2 regions of the Bradyrhizobium sp. HKCCYLRH3073 genome follow, and region 1 is predicted to be linked to the other one. Evidence: predicted binding sites of a transcription regulator. Region 1 holds the regulator's gene; the other holds the start of a gene.
What was found. Region 1 encodes LexA, which represses DNA repair genes until DNA is damaged. Its sites were predicted from a motif close to TGTTCNNNNTGTGTTCNG; they were not measured.
Positions count from the first base shown of each region.

Region 2: the regulator LexA is predicted to act here: its motif matches at 3,080-3,097, upstream of recA (recombinase RecA).

Region 1 covers NZ_JBNPUD010000007.1:21,419-29,262, forward strand. Annotated here, with positions in the region: gene ACQR1X_RS17615 (MBL fold metallo-hydrolase) at 1-811, opposite strand, end outside; gene ACQR1X_RS17620 (LysR family transcriptional regulator) at 896-1,849, shown strand; gene ACQR1X_RS17625 (molybdopterin molybdotransferase MoeA) at 2,064-3,275, shown strand; gene lexA (transcriptional repressor LexA) at 3,481-4,179, shown strand; gene ACQR1X_RS17635 (hypothetical protein) at 4,470-4,910, shown strand; gene ACQR1X_RS17640 (hypothetical protein) at 5,080-5,337, shown strand; gene ACQR1X_RS17645 (ComEC/Rec2 family competence protein) at 5,292-7,595, opposite strand; gene ACQR1X_RS17650 (hypothetical protein) at 7,738-7,844, shown strand, end outside.
Region 2 covers NZ_JBNPUD010000011.1:60,037-67,880, reverse strand. Annotated here, with positions in the region: gene gcvP (aminomethyl-transferring glycine dehydrogenase) at 1-554, shown strand, start outside; gene ACQR1X_RS24175 (DUF1835 domain-containing protein) at 533-1,612, opposite strand; gene recA (recombinase RecA) at 1,900-2,988, opposite strand; gene ACQR1X_RS24165 (hypothetical protein) at 3,563-3,856, shown strand; gene ACQR1X_RS24160 (DUF6894 family protein) at 5,124-5,363, shown strand; gene ACQR1X_RS24155 (hypothetical protein) at 5,702-5,947, opposite strand; gene ACQR1X_RS24150 (hypothetical protein) at 6,059-6,355, opposite strand; gene ACQR1X_RS24145 (PaaI family thioesterase) at 6,628-7,068, shown strand; gene ACQR1X_RS24140 (PilZ domain-containing protein) at 7,216-7,467, shown strand; gene ACQR1X_RS24135 (pyrroloquinoline quinone-dependent dehydrogenase) at 7,483-7,844, opposite strand, start outside.

The sequences.
Region 1 (7,844 bases):
GTGAGGTCCGCGCCGCCTCCGGGAATTCGCAATAGACCGAATTCCAGTCCGGATGCGCGACCTGCATCGGATGATGCAGCACATCGCCCCAGAACAGCGCGCGCTCGCCACGCGAGCTGAAGCTGATGCAGGCGTGATCGATGCTGTGACCGGGGCTCGGCACAAAACGGAAGCCGTCGACGACCTCGCTGCCATCGACCGTGATCTCGCGCGCGAGGCCGGCCTCGACGATCGGCAGCACGCTGTCTTCGTAGACCCCCGGCATCGGTGGATGCAGCATGGGTCCGAGCCCGGCCGCGTCCCTGATCGCGGCGTCCGAGCCGTCGCCGGCCGAGAGGGCGGCGACATAGGCGCGCTCTCGGCCCGAGAAAACGTGCTGGGCGTTCGGAAACACCGGCGTCCAGCGGCCATCGGCAAGCTGCGTATTCCAGCCCACGTGATCCGCATGCAAATGCGTCATCAGGACGAGGTCGACATCGTCGGGGGCGACGCCGGCCGCCCGCAATCGGTCGAGGAACGGCTCGTTCAGGCGATGCAGAACGGCCGCGCCGGGCCGCTCCTTGTCGTTGCCGGTGGCCGTGTCGATCAGCACCACCCGCTCCGGCGTCCGCACCAGCCAGCTATGGATGCTCAGGCGCAGCGATCCCGTGCGCGGATCGACCGATCCCGGCCCGAAACGGCCGCGTTCGCGGGCAATGCTGGCGGCGTCCACGCCTGGAAACAGAAACTCGCCCTCGACCGCATCGAGACCGATCTCGAAAATCCTGCTGATGGTGGCGTCCCCGACGCGATAGGTCGTGATGTCCTGCATGTTTGGCGGCCTCGATCCGAACGGTGATCTTGTCTGGGCCGAGATCTACGATTAGGTCATGCATTCCTCAAATCGATCCAACTCATGCAGTCCATCGATCATTTCGATCTTCGCTCCTTCGACCTCAATCTGCTGGTCGCGTTCGACGCGCTGATGCAGGAGCGCAGCGTGACACGCGCGGCGGCGCGCCTGAAGGTGGGGCAGCCGGCGATGAGCCATTCGCTGTCGACGCTTCGCGTGCTGCTGCAGGATGAGCTGTTCGTCCGCGTCGGCACGATCATGCAGCCGACCCCCAAGGCTGCGGTGCTGGCCGGACCGGTTCGGGCGGCGTTGGCCCAGATGCAGGCTGCGTTGCACGCCGCACCGGAGTTCGACCCAGCGACCGAGCAGCGCACCATCCGCTTGGGATTCTCGAGCGAGGTCGAGCTGCTGCTGATCCCCGAACTCACGGCGGAGCTGCGTCGAACGGCGCCCGGCGTGCGGCTTCTCAGCCGTCCGACCGAACGCAACGAGGTGCATCGTCTGCTCGACGAGGGCGCCTTGGATGTCGGCGTCGGCTGCTTCGAGGCGGTGGCGCTGCGGCACCGATCCCAGTTCCTGTTCGAGCAGGCGCTGAGCTGCGTCTACAATCCAAAGCGCATCGCGATGAAAACACCGATCGGCCTGGATGCCTATCTGTCGCTTCCGCACGCACTGGTGACGCTGACCAACAGCCTGCAGGGCTGCCTGGAGGCGGCGCTGGATGAGATCGGCACCGAGCTCAACGTGGTCTCGGCCTCCTCGGATTTCCTCAGCGTGCTGGCGACGGTGGCCGCGTCACCGGTGATCACCACGATCCCGACCCGGATGGCAAGGCTCTACGGACCCCGGTTTGGGCTGGCGCTCTGTCCGGCGCCGTTGAAGTTGCGGCTGCCGGCGGTCTCGATGGTCTGGCCGCTGCAGCTCGACCGCGATGCCGCATCGGTCTGGCTGCGGAACATGGTGGCAAACATCCTGCACACCACCGAGCGCGCCGCCTGTCGCGCGGCTGCCGGATAGCTCCGTCTGGACTCCGTGTGCACGTGAGCAGATCGCGACTGCCCCCCCCCGGCATGATTGCAGAGTTTCTCGCGCGATCGTGAGGCGGCGGGCCACGCGACGCACCTTCAGACGATCGGAAAGCCGGGAGCGGCTTAGGCTCTTGGCCACCCCGTGCGCGTTCGGTTAGAAGGCGATTCAGTCGATCTGCCCGTCTTCGTCCGAAGGTAATCCCATGGCCCTGATGCCGGTCTCCGATGCGTTGTCCGCGGTGCTCGCCGGCACCGAGCCGCTGGCTGAGGAAATGGTCGGGCTGGACGAGGCCTATCACCGCATCCTGGCCCGCGACCTCGCGGCGCTGCGGACGCAGCCGCCCGAGGCGATGTCGGCGATGGATGGCTATGCGGTGCGCGCGGCCGACGCAGCCAAGGCCAAGGCGCGGCTGAAGGTGATCGGCGAGGTCGCGGCGGGACGGCCGTTCGATCGCGTGGTCGGGCCCGGCGAGGCGGCGCGGATCTTCACCGGCGGCGTTGTCCCCGCAGGCGCCGACGCGGTGGTGATCCAGGAGGACACGATCGCCGAGGACGGCCATGTCGTGATCACCGAGGCCGCGATCACAGGCCGGCACATCCGGCCGGCCGGCGTCGACTTCCACCAGGGCATGGTGCTGCTGAAGGCCGGGCGCCGGCTCAGCGACCGCGACCTGTCCCTGGCGGCCAGCATGAATCATCCGGCGCTGCCGGTGCGGCGGCGGCCGAAGGTGGCGCTGCTCGCCACCGGCGACGAGCTGGTGATGCCGGGCTCGACGCCCGGCCCGGGGCAGATCGTCTATTCCAACGGCTACGCGCTGCGGGCGCTGGTGCGCAGCGAGGGCGCGACGCCGATCGATCTCGGCATCGCCGCGGATACGATGGCGGCGACGGTCGCTGGAATCCGGCGCGCCCGCGCGGCAGAGGCCGACGTCCTGATCACGACCGGCGGCGCCTCGGTCGGCGATCACGACCTGGTCAAGCAGGCGCTGGAGGCCGAGGGCGTCGAAATGGCGTTCTGGAAGATCGCGATGCGGCCGGGCAAGCCGATGATGCACGGACGGCTCGGCGACATCAGGGTGATCGGACTGCCCGGCAATCCGGTGTCGTCCTATGTCTGCGCCATCCTGTTCATGGTGCCGCTGATTCGGCGCCTGCTCGGCCGCGACGAGGCCGTGATGCCGCGCGAGACCGCCCTGCTCGGCCGCGAGTTGGGGGCGAACGATTCGCGCGAGGACTATCTGCGGGCGCAGCTCGAGGAGCGCGCCGACGGCACGCTGGTAGCCACCCCAGTGAGCCAGCAGGATTCGTCGCTGCTCGGGAACCTCGCGCTGTCGCAGGCGCTGGTGATCCGGCCGGCGTTTGCGCCGAAGGCGCCTGCCGGCAGCCCGTGCGAGATCCTGCGCCTGCCGAACTGAGCCGCTTCCCCGGTAAAGCCCGGTCCGTTCATCATATTTTTAGGATTGCGGAACACACATCGAACATATAGTGTCCGTTCATGATTTGTTTTTAGTATGTTGCGGGCGACGCGATGACGGTCCGACTCCAGGGCGCTCTCAGCCGGCTTGTGCTCAAGGCGCAGCTCCTGGACTCGGACAACAACAAACCGGGGACCAGGTCGAAATGCTGACGCGCAAACAGTACGAACTTCTGCGGTTCATCAACGAGCGGCTCAAGGAAGCCGGCGTGCCGCCGTCCTTCGACGAGATGAAGGATGCGCTCGATCTGCGTTCGAAGTCCGGCATTCATCGCCTGATCACGGCGCTCGAGGAGCGTGGCTTCATCCGCCGGCTGCCGAATCGCGCCCGCGCGATCGAGGTGATCAAGCTGCCCGAGCTGTCGCAGGCCGCGGGCAACCGTCGCGGCTTCACGCCGTCGGTGATCGAAGGCAATCTCGGCAAGGTGCGCACCAGCACTCCCGCGCTAGACGATGGCGAGCGCCCTGTCGCGGTGCCGGTGATGGGCCGCATCGCCGCCGGTACCCCGATCGAGGCGCTGCAGACGCGCAGCCACACCATCAGCGTGCCTGCCGACATGCTCGGCAACGGCGATCACTATGCGCTCGAGGTGCGCGGCGACTCGATGGTCGATGCCGGCATCCTCGACGGTGACATGGCGCTGATCCAGCGCAACGAGACCGCCGACACCGGCGACATCGTGGTGGCGCTGATCGACGATGAGGAAGCGACCTTGAAGCGCTTCCGCCGCCGCGGCGCATCGATCGCGCTCGAGCCGGCCAACACCGCCTACGAGGTGCGCATCCTGCCGCCGAACCGGGTGAAGATCCAAGGCAAGCTGGTCGGGCTGTACCGCAAGTACTGATCGCGAATGGGATCGGTCGATCGGCGGCGGGCGCACGCGCTGTCGCCGCCGAGCGAGAAGCCAGCCAAGCTGGAAGCAGCCAGCAAAATACGCCACACGCGAATGCACTTCATGATGTGCAGCGCGGCATGCTCAAACGCTTGTGATCGGCCGCGGGCACACGCGATGCAGATCAGCGCAGAATTGCCGCGAAGCGCGCGCTAACATCACCATCGATGTCCACTCTGATAGAGGCCTGCGCCTGTCCGGGGGGAGCGTGGGTCGGCTATCTCTCAACGAGGAGCGATCCGATGTGTGACTACAGCCTCCATGCGGTTGCGTCCCGTCCCGCCAAGGTCGGCGAGACGTTGATCTCGATGACCTTCCGTGGCACCGCCACCCGCGGCTTCGCCCTGGAGAGCGAGCCGACCGTCGCAGTCTGCATGATGCCCGGCACCGAGTTGGCCTTCGCCGAGGACGTCCGCTACGACAGCCGCTGGCTCTGGACCCGGACGATCCGCGAGCGCGTCGCAAAGTTCAACAGCATCGAGACCCACATTCCCGATCGCCATCACGACGCGATCGAGTTCGCCGACGGCCGCCACGTGCTGGTGACCCAGCTCTGCGAGGGCCAGCGCGTCACCGTGCTGCAATTGCCGGTCAGCAAGCAGCCGGCAGAGCGTCGCCCGGACATCGGCGAGGACGTGCCGACGTCGCATGCCACACCGATTCGCCGCATCAGCATCACCTGAGGGCCTGCGCGTCGGCATTTCTGTCGGTCGTGAGCGCGCTTTCGACGGTGGGAGACTTGGTCAACTTGGGTTCTGCAAGCGCAAAGTCCTCTCGGGCGAACGTCCGGCATCGCATCGGATAGGAACGACATCCCTCGGCCGGCATTGTTTGCCGGGGGAGCTTGCCGCCGTGGTCAACAAGATCGATTGGAACAAGGCCGGACGGATCACCGAGCCCGGCCGCTACATGCTTGCGTTCGGATGGCTGACGGTCACGGCTGATGACGTCGCCATCTGGCAACGCTATCCGGGCGCCGCGTTCACGCTGGTCGAAGGTCCATCGCTGTTCGATGGACCAGACGACACCGAGTATCATCTCGGCACGTTCGAGCTGCCCGGCACTCAATCCTGCTCGCTCTGCTCGGTCTCCGGCGGCGTCGCGTCCTGAAGCGGCGCGGCCGGCGCACGCGGCGTCAGCGTCGTGTCGAACGCGCCGGCCTCGGCGGGTGCCGGCCACCATGGGCGGTCGGTGCCGCCGGCACGCGCCGGCGTCACGGCGAAGCCTATGCCCTGCTGCACCAGCAACAAGGCGCCCTGCTGCCGCAGCCGCTCGCGATCGATCACGGCCGCCGCGCAGGATGACGGCGCGGCGCGCGCGGTGACGATCAGCGCGACACGGGCGCAATCGTCGGCGAGCGCCTCAGCGCGCAAGGTCATGGCGGCGAAGCGGCCGTCGGCCATCGCGACCACGCAGCCCGCCTCGTCGCAGGAGACGCCATCGGCGAGCGAGGCGTCCGCCGGCAGCCGGGCATCGGCGTCGGCCGCGAGCCACTCCTTGGTGGCGAACACATCCTTGCCGGCGCGCATCACATGCAGGCGTCCGTCACGGCCGCGCACCGCCACCGCGCGCCCATCGCCGGCGACCAGGACGTCGGGCAGCGGCGTCGCGGCCGCCCAGGCGGTGGCGGCCAAAAGCCCCATGGCGCCCAACCAGCGCAGCGGTGTGCGCAGCAGGCCGATCAGGATGACGCCCAGGCTGGCCAGGATCAGCGGGCCGATGCCGAAGGCCGGGATGCGCCCGACCGCGCCCGGCAGCGCCGCCACCCAGCGCGTCACCGCGATCATCCAGTCGATGCCGAGGCCCATCAGCGACCACCAGACGCCATCCAGGCCGAACGGCGCCGCCAGCAAGCCCATCAGGCCGGCCGGCATCACCAGCGCCGAGACCACCGGCATCGCCGCGAGATTGGCGAGCACGCCATAGGGCGTCACGCGATGGAAATGGAAGGCGGCATAGGGCGTGGTCGCGAGCCCCGCGATCAGCGAGGCCAGCAGCAGCATCGCAAGCTCGCGCCCGCCCCACAGCGCGACGCGCTGCGTCGTGGAGCTGTCCGGCGTCGCGAACAGCCTGGGCAGGCCGAACTGCACCAGCGCGACCAGGCCGAGCGTTGCCGCGAACGACATCTGGAAGCTCGGATGCACCAGCGCCTCGGGGGCTGCGATCAGCACGATCATCGCCGCGACCGCGAGCGTGCGGAAAGTGACGGCGCGGCGGTCGACCATGACCGCGATCAGCACCACGGCCGTCATGAAGAACGACCTCTGGGTCGCGACCTCCGCGCCTGAGAGCAACAGATAGAACGCCGCCGCGACCAGCGCCGCGGCCGCCGCCCATTTCTTGATCGGGAGGCTGACGGTAAGGCCGGGGATCAGCGCCAGCAGCGCGCGCACGGCGAAGAACACGACGCCGGCGACGACCGCCATGTGATAGCCGGAGATCGACAGCACATGGCCGAGGCCGGAGATGAACATCGCGTCGTTGACATCGGGCGTGATGGCGTCGCGCCGGCCGGTCAGCAGCGCGGTGGCAATCGCCCGCTCGTCACCCGACAGCCGGCCGCGGATGCGCGCATCGATCGCATCGCGCAGGCCCTGCATGGCCGCCGCATAGCCCAGGCCGAAGCCGGCGGCCTGCGGCGGCGGCGCCGTCGTGATCGCGCCCATCACGAAGCCGGAGGCGCCGATGCCCTGGAAGAACATGTCGCGCGCGAAGTCGTAGGATCCCGGCCGCACCGGGGCCATCGGCGGCAGCAGCCGCGCCTTGAGCTGCACGAAGCTGCCGACCTCGGGCGCCGTGCCCTTGCGCACCGCGAGCCGCACCCGCGCCAGCGTGATCGCGTTGCGCGGGCTCTCCATCGCGGTGACGCGCAGCACGATGCGGTCGCTGCGCTCGCGGATGTCGCGCGCCTCGACGAAGCCGGACAGCGCCACCGAATACAGCGGCCGCGCCAGCACCGGATGCGCCACCCGCGCGGTCTTGAGGGTCGCGGTGGCAAAGCCGCACGCCGCCGCCGCGATCATCACGGCCGCCGGAAACAGCCGATGCCGCCGCATCATGATGGCGACGAGGCAGAGCAGCGCCGCCGTGATGGCGGCGATCCAGAGCACAGGCTCGTGATCGGCGGTGAAATACAGCGCGATGCCGGCCCCGAATGCCACCGGCACCCAGGGCAGCAGCCGCCCCGCGCCGGCCTCCTCGGCCGCCCAGATCTTGAGGCGCGCGGCGAACGCCGATGACGCGCCGGGCCGGATCGCGGGCCAGCCGCCGGCCAGCGCGCCCCGCGGCGGCCAGACGTCGGCCATCACGCCCGCGATCCCGCGCCGCCCTCCTGGACGTCCTGCTGGCGGCCTGACCGGCTCCGCCATTGCCAACACCACCCGTGACCCGACCGGGCGGGAAGGCTATCGGAAGCTGCGCGAGGCCGCCTAGCAGAACGAAACGGGAATCCTGGCTTTCTGCACGCGCACCTGGCTTGGAACTTTTCGCATCGCACGCGCTTATTGGGGTATGGACGCTAAAGGTATTGACGACCCCTTCGCCGATCTCGCGCTCGAGAGGGCGATCCACCTCCGCTGGACTCTCCGGGACATCAAGGCCCACCGGCTCACGCTGTC
Region 2 (7,844 bases), on a different contig from region 1:
CCACCGAGATTGCGATCCTCAACGCCAACTACGTCGCGGCGCGGCTCGATGCGCATTTCCCGGTGCTCTACCGCAATGAGCGCGGCCGCGTCGCGCATGAATGCATCATCGACCCGCGGCCGCTCAAGCAGAGCAGCGGCGTCACCGTCGACGACATCGCCAAGCGGCTGATCGACTACGGCTTCCACGCGCCGACGATGAGCTTCCCGGTGGCGGGCACCCTGATGATCGAGCCGACGGAATCGGAGTCCAAGGCTGAGCTCGACCGCTTCTGCGACGCCATGATCGCGATCCGCAAGGAGATCGCCGAGGTCGAACAGGGCCGCTTCGGAATCGAGGCCTCGCCGCTGCGCCACGCGCCGCACACGGTGCACGACATCGCCGACGACGATTGGAACAGGGCCTACCGCCGCAGCGAGGGTTGCTTCCCCGCGGGCACCTCGCGCACCGACAAGTACTGGTGCCCGGTCGGCCGCGTCGACAACGTCTACGGCGACCGCAATCTGGTGTGCTCCTGCCCGCCGGTGGCGGACTACGCCCAGGCGGCGGAGTAAGCTTCCTCACGCATGTTCCGAGCGATCGGGCGCCACGGCTCGCGGCAAACAATGACGTCAGACGTGCCCGGATCCGGAGCGATGAGCACCGCATGCCAACGCCAGAGATTGGCGTTGATCAATTCGGTGCCGCCCCACCAGCGCCGGATCGGATTATGGCTGCTGAAATCCTCCTCGCCGGCGAGGATTGCCTTGCCGAGCGGCGTCAGCGACAGCCTGCTGGCCTTGTAGCGCTCGAGGCGTTCACGGCTGTCGTGCATCTCGACCGAGAACGGCCATTCGTCGAGGCCCGAAATTGCCGGCACCGGCGCGAGTGCCAGACCGTCAAGCAACGTGCCTCCTTCCCAATAGTCATAGACGCGGCGTTGAAAGCGATCCCGATGATGCGGCAACAGGTCGAAGGGGTGCTGATAGCCGGCTGACAGCAATTCGAGGATTCGCAGTTCCGATGCTCCCAGGCCCGTGGCAACACCGGGAAGCTCATCGAGCATCTCCTGCACGCAGCGGCGAAGCTGCGGCAGTGCACTGAGATCCTGATTCAACAGATCGAACCAGGCCTGCGGCGTCGGCGTCCGAAACGCCTGCCATGCCAGATGGCCCAGGTCGAGATGCTCACGCGCGAGCGCCACGCCGGCAATGGTCCGGCCGGCGGGTTGTCTGGCCAAGGCGTCGAAGACTGGCGCATCGAGGTGTCGCAACACGATCTTCGTCGCGATCTCGGCGTAATCGCGCAGATAATCCAAGAGCCAGATCAGCACCAACTGATCGTTCGGACGGGTCCCCATCCACAGTTCGACGCTATCGCAACGGTCGACAAGTTCGAGAAAACTCTGACTCCGCCCGCCGACCGCCATGAAGTCGACGCGCGAGGCGAAATCCAACCAATGCCCCCGCTTCCGTCGCACGGTGCGCTGGACGAGATAAGCCGATAATTCGGCATCGGATGGCAGCGGTCCCCACACGAAACGATGGAGAATTGGCACCACCAGGTCGGCAAAGCCGCCCCTCCGAAGCGCTCCGGCGCTGGGATCATCGGCCGCTAAAATCAAACGTGTCATGCTGTTGGCTCCGGCACGACCTGATTGGCTCAAGGCGCTATCAACACGTTCGCAATCGGCTCCCGGCGCCCAGGACCGGCGCCGGAAACGTCGGTGCCGCCGCGCGGATCCGGTCCGCTCGCACGCTTTCGATTATTCGCGCTGAAGATCGTATCCGGCGCTCAGAAACCCGGGCTCACTGCATTGGTCATGCAGCAACGCAGATTTCGGCAGAACACTACACATCTGCAAACGGGCGCCGGAACGTCGGCAACACGACGTCCATGGCACCCGCCGCCGTCGTAGCTCTACTCCTCCGCCGGCTCCTCGCCGTCGGCGTCGCGCTCGGCATTGCCGGCCAGGATCTGCTCGGCGATCAGGCCGGAGTTCTGGCGGATCGCGGCTTCGATCTTGGCGGTCATGTCCGGATTGGTCTTGAGGAACGATTTCGAATTCTCACGTCCCTGCCCGAGACGCTGGCTATCGTAAGAGAACCAGGCGCCGGACTTCTCGACGATGCCGGCCTTGACGCCGAGATCGAGGATCTCGCCCATCTTGGAGACGCCCTCGCCATACATGATGTCGAACTCGACCTGCTTGAACGGCGGCGCCAGCTTGTTCTTCACCACCTTCACACGGGTGGAATTGCCGATCACCTCGTCGCGCTCCTTGATCGCGCCGATGCGGCGGATGTCGAGGCGGACCGAGGCATAGAATTTCAGCGCATTGCCGCCGGTGGTGGTCTCCGGCGAGCCGTACATCACACCGATCTTCATGCGAATCTGGTTGATGAAGATCACCATCGTGTTGGACTTGTTGATCGAGGCCGTCAGCTTGCGCAGAGCCTGGCTCATCAGGCGGGCCTGCAGGCCCGGCAGCGACTCGCCCATCTCGCCTTCGAGCTCCGCCTTCGGCACCAGCGCCGCCACCGAGTCGACCACCAGCACGTCGACCGCACCGGAACGCACCAGGGTGTCGCAGATCTCCAGCGCCTGCTCACCCGTATCCGGCTGTGAGATCAGGAGCTCATCGATGTTGACGCCCAGCTTGCGCGCATAGACCGGATCGAGCGCATGCTCGGCATCGATGAAGGCACAGATGCCGCCCTTCTTCTGCGCTTCCGCCACCGTGTGCAGCGCCAGCGTGGTCTTGCCCGAGGATTCCGGACCGTAGATCTCGACGATGCGCCCTTTCGGCAGCCCACCGATCCCCAACGCGATGTCGAGCCCGAGCGAGCCGGTCGACACCGTCTCGACATCCATCGAGCGGTCGTTCTTGCCCAGCTTCATCACCGAGCCCTTGCCGAACTGACGTTCGATCTGGGACAGCGCAGCAGAGAGCGCCTTACTCTTATCCATTGAGGAACCTTCGACGATACGCAGGGCGGTGGCGGACATTGGCGCTCCTTATGGCGGGGATTCGCGAGATGGACAAACGGTTAACGAGGTCGGCCAGCAATCTTGAGGTGAATGTACTCCATCCGTTCTTTGTTCGCAATATGTTCTTCTCGACAATCACGCCTCTTCTCTTCGCAAACCCCTGACAGCCGCGGGGACACGCCTGCCGCTCGAGGGGCCGAGGGCCGGCGCCAGTGCACCGAGCACCGCTGAGGAAGCGCTGCCCGACGAGCGGGCCCACAAGCGAAGTAAAGGGATGCTGGATGACGGCGACCGCGAGAGGATCCTGGCTCGGCTGAAGGCGGAGGCCATGCGCGCGAGCGGCGCAGCCGCCGACCGGCGATCATGCGAATTACGACCGGCCTGTCCGAGCGCTCCAACCTCGCCTCTCGCGCCAGTGACAGACGCCACTTCAATTATAAGTTGTTATTGTGGTCTCGACCGTGCCCTATCATCCTGCTGGTCCTTCTCTGTGAGCCCCCTACCGCTTCCAATTTTCGGGACCAGCATGACCGGATCCAACAAGGAACAGACCCTCACGCTGTGGCGCCCGGTCGGCCCAAAGGAGTTCGCCTTGATCGCAGCCTCGGGCATGCGGGCGTTTCCGCCGCGCCTTCCGGAGCAGCCGATCTTCTACCCGGTGCTGACCGAGGCCTATGCCGTGAAGATCGCGAGGGACTGGAACGTACCGGCGAGCGGCTGCGGCCATGTGCTGCGCTTCGCGATCCTGCGACGCTTCATCGACGCGTACGAAGTGCATGAGGCCGGCGGCCGAGAGCATCTCGAGTACTGGATTCCCAGCGAAGACCTCGCCGACTTCAATGCCGCGATCGTCGGGCCGATCGAGCTCGTCAAGACTTTTCCTTGAAACTACCAAACTCCTACACGCGTGCGTAGATCGCACGGTCCGTGGTTCTCCTGAGAAGAACGAAGTTCCCTCGCCTCTTCTGCTTTTGTTCGGCTCACCGTGCGTGCAGACGCACGATTTCGATGCAGACGTGCAGCCGCCCTGCAAGCAGAGTCCGGCCATGAAGTTCCGCACCAAGCGGCATCCGAGCAGCTCGACGACCGCCATATGACGAGCGACAGATGAAACGACGAACCTCGAACGCCCCTGTGTCGGACCATGCCCGAGGATGGGCTAGCGCGCCATTCGCGCAGCTCCTGATGCCGGCCTGAGGAATGGCCCGGACAAGACCCGCGTGATCCGCATCACGCGGCACGCCGGCGCTCACGACATCTTCAAGCCACAAACCATTGTCATAAACTTTGGGTTGCGTTATAGGATCGTGGTTGTCGTACGTCTGAGCAAATTTTTGATCAGCCCCGGATTTGTTTGTTCGTTGCGATGATGGCTGACCCGTATTGTCCGTGATGTATTGTCAGTGATGCGGCGTCGACCGATCCCTTGCAGCCTGCCAGCTCCAACATTTGCAGGCTCCGTCACCCGTAGGCGCACGGCCCTGAAACCATCCGCGCCGAAAGAAAGCCCCGGACGACGTCCGGGGCTTTCGACGTTGATAGCTCCGCTCGGGATGCATCTCCCTCCGTCATTGTCGTGATGTCGGGGAACGGATTGCGGGCGCTGCGCTTCATATCGGCGATGACAAGAGATGACGTGACGTGTCCGTCCTGCAGGGCCGGCCTTCAAAGGATCGAGCTTCACTCGCAGCAAGGCGCCGCGGGAGAGAGGCGTTGTCCGGCCTGCGACGAACTCCTGGAAATGGTCGACGGCGCGACGCAGATTGCCTACCGACTGACAGTCGTGCCGGAACGGATCTTCGACCGCAGCCAAGTGCGTCCCGCGGCGGTTGATCGAGATTGCAACCTTGATCTGACGCAAGGCACGCCGACAGGTTTCGTACTAATTTAATTGTGTCATTGCCGAACTGCCCTTGCTGGGAAGCTACGACGTTGACGCCGAGCCTCGGACCGCGGCGGTCCGAGGCTCATTCGTCGGCCTTCGCTGTGCCCGGTTGCGCCGCACATCACCAACGGCAATCAGCCTAACCGAAGCGAACAGCGCGACCGACCGTATTTTACCGGAATTGATCCGAGTGGGTTTTGCGCTTCCATTTGTGGTGCGTACATCAAACCCAGCGGCCTGGGGCGGTCAGGGCTCACCGGTTTTGGCAATGCCGCTCTATTTCTTTCGTATCCGCAACGGCCACTTCTCAGGCGCGTCCGAGTATGGGACCGAGTGCGCCGACCGCAACGCAGCCTGGAAAGAGATGACCACCGTCTGCGCCGACATGGCCAGCAGCATCTCGCGCAAGCTCGCCGAAAACTCCGAATGGCAGATGGAGCTGCTCGACGAGGCACGGCAGCCGGTCTTCCGCATCCGGATCGTCGCCGAGTCGCTGGATCAGGCCTGACGGCTCGCCAGGCCTCTTGTGGATTGTCACCGACGAGAACCACAACCTCAGCCTGTGGCCGCGAGGTCGACTGCGCGTCATTTCGGCAGCCGAGCTTGATCGAGATCAAAATGCCTGTCTGCATCCTGGCAGACATTTAAATTTGTATGGGTAATCTGATCTTCAAATGTCCGCGAACGGGGATGAACGTGCAGCATTGGCTGGAAGAGCCGAAGCCAGGCGATCCCACGTGCTCCTATGAAACCGTGGTCTGCAAGGCCTGCACGCGGCTTCATTTCATCAATCGCGACACACGCAAGCTTCTTGGCGAAAAGGAATGAGGCGCTTGCCGGAATCGTTCAATCGGCGCTGGGAAGCCGCCGCATCGTGAACTCGATCGCCCCGTCGGGAAGCTCGCGCCAGCTTTCGACGGCGCTCATGTAGCCGGCCTTGGGATAGCGGGTCAGATAGTCGCGGGCCTTGGCGCGCGCTTGCTCGCGCGGCAGCGTGAACGTGTCGCGAACGTAGCCGTCGCGAGCCTGTGCGGCGCCCTTCTGGCGCCGGGCCGCCATCCGGCTGGCAATGTCCCGGGGCCGCATCCCCATCGACGAACTCCAACGCGCTGCCACACCGTCAATATAGACGGGGCCGCGAGGAATCCGAGTCCGCAATCGGCCCGGAGGGTCAGAGCCCGCCCGACCCGAACGCGATAAATCTCAATTGGTGCTGCCGACAGCCTTCGGCTTCTTGGCCGCGGTGGTCTTCATGGCAGGCGCCGCCTTGGGCTGCTCCGCCGCGCGGACGTTGCCCCAGGGATCGGCGCTCGTCTTGGCGTCCGGAATCTTGCGCATGGTGTCCTTGTAGGCCTGCTCCCGCGCCGCTTCAGCTTCCTTTTCCTCGGGCGTCTTCGAGGGACCGTCGGCGAGAAGGTTGATATTGGGCATTTGCGCCATCGCGGGAACCGCCCAGCCTGCCAGCACGGCGACCGCCATCGTCACGATCAGCTTCTTCATTGGTTACTCCCCGGTAGAGGCGCCTTATACCATCGCCTCGCCATGCGCCAAGCCCGCGGCACTGTGCCGAAACGGTGGACCGCAGGCCGGGATGTTCGCGGCCGCACCGTCTGCGCGCACCTGCCGTCTGTTCCACGGTGTGCCATCATCATAGTTTTCCAACTCCGGCCTTTTCAAGCCGCCGCTCTGCGGCAACATTCCGGCGGCTCCGCCGATCGCGGCGACAAAAGTCGACGAGACAAATCGACAAGACCATGGGAGGACCTCCGCGCGTGCCGAATGAGACCCCGAACTTCACCATCGACGACGCGAGGCGAATCCTCGATGACGTGTTCGCTCCCTGGATCAAGGATCTTGGCCTGATCGTCGAGGACATCGCGCCCTCCCCGCTGGGCGAAGCCGGCGCCATCCTGCGCATGCCGTTCTCGCCGCGGCTCTGCCGCGACAATGGCGTTGTCTGCGGCCAGGCGCTGATGGCTTTTGCTGATACCGCGATGGTGATCGGGATGGTCACCGCCAGCGGCGGCTACCGGCCGATGACCACTGTCGACCAGACCACGCATTTCATGCGCGCCATTGCATCCGCCGACGTGCTGGCGGATGCGCGCGTGGTGCGGATGGGCCGCACCATGAGCTTCGGCCGGGTCACACTGACCAGCGCCGGCGATGGCAAGCCGGTGGCCATGGTGTCGAGCGCCTTCGCGATGCTCTGATCCGCGCGGCCCGGCCGGGGTTAACGAAACGTGAAGGCGACGGCCCGGGCCTCGCGGGCCGGATTCATCTGATCGAAACGCGAGCGTGATTTATTTTAGGTGCTTTTGACGCGAAAGGTGACGCCATTCGGCACCGGGTTACAGGCCATGAGCGAGACGAGTGACAAGCGCATTGCACCGAGGCATCGGGTGCTGAAGCAGGGCAGGCTGGCGTTCGACGGCGGCGGCGCGGTCGATTGCATGGTCCGCAACATGTCCGATACCGGCGCCAGGGTCGAGGTGGTCAGCCCGGTCGGTCTGCCCGAAGCCTTCACGCTGGTGATCCCGGCCGACAAGTTCACGCGGCGCTGCCACGCAGTCTGGAGCCACGACAAGCGGATCGGCGTCGCATTCGACTGATGGCGGTGCGGAGGGCTAGGCCCGCCGCAGGCGCCATCGCCACAACGCCACGAACAGACCAACCAGCACAATGGCCGCGAGCAGCACACCGGCGGCAAACCGTCCGCCGGGGCGATCAATCGTCCGTGGCCATAGCGAGGGCCCTTCGCCATCCCGCGCCAGCCGAAACGCCACGACGCTGTCGCCGAGCGACGTTCCCGCCTCCGAATGGCCCCCCGCTGCGATCACCACGAATTGCTCGCCCTTCCATTGATAGGTCATCGGATTGGCGACGCCCGGCGCGGGCAACCGGCCCTGCCAGAGCTCCTGACCTGAGACAGCGTCGAAGGCGCGCAGATAGGCGTCCATCGCGCCGGTGAAGACGAGGCCGCCGGCTG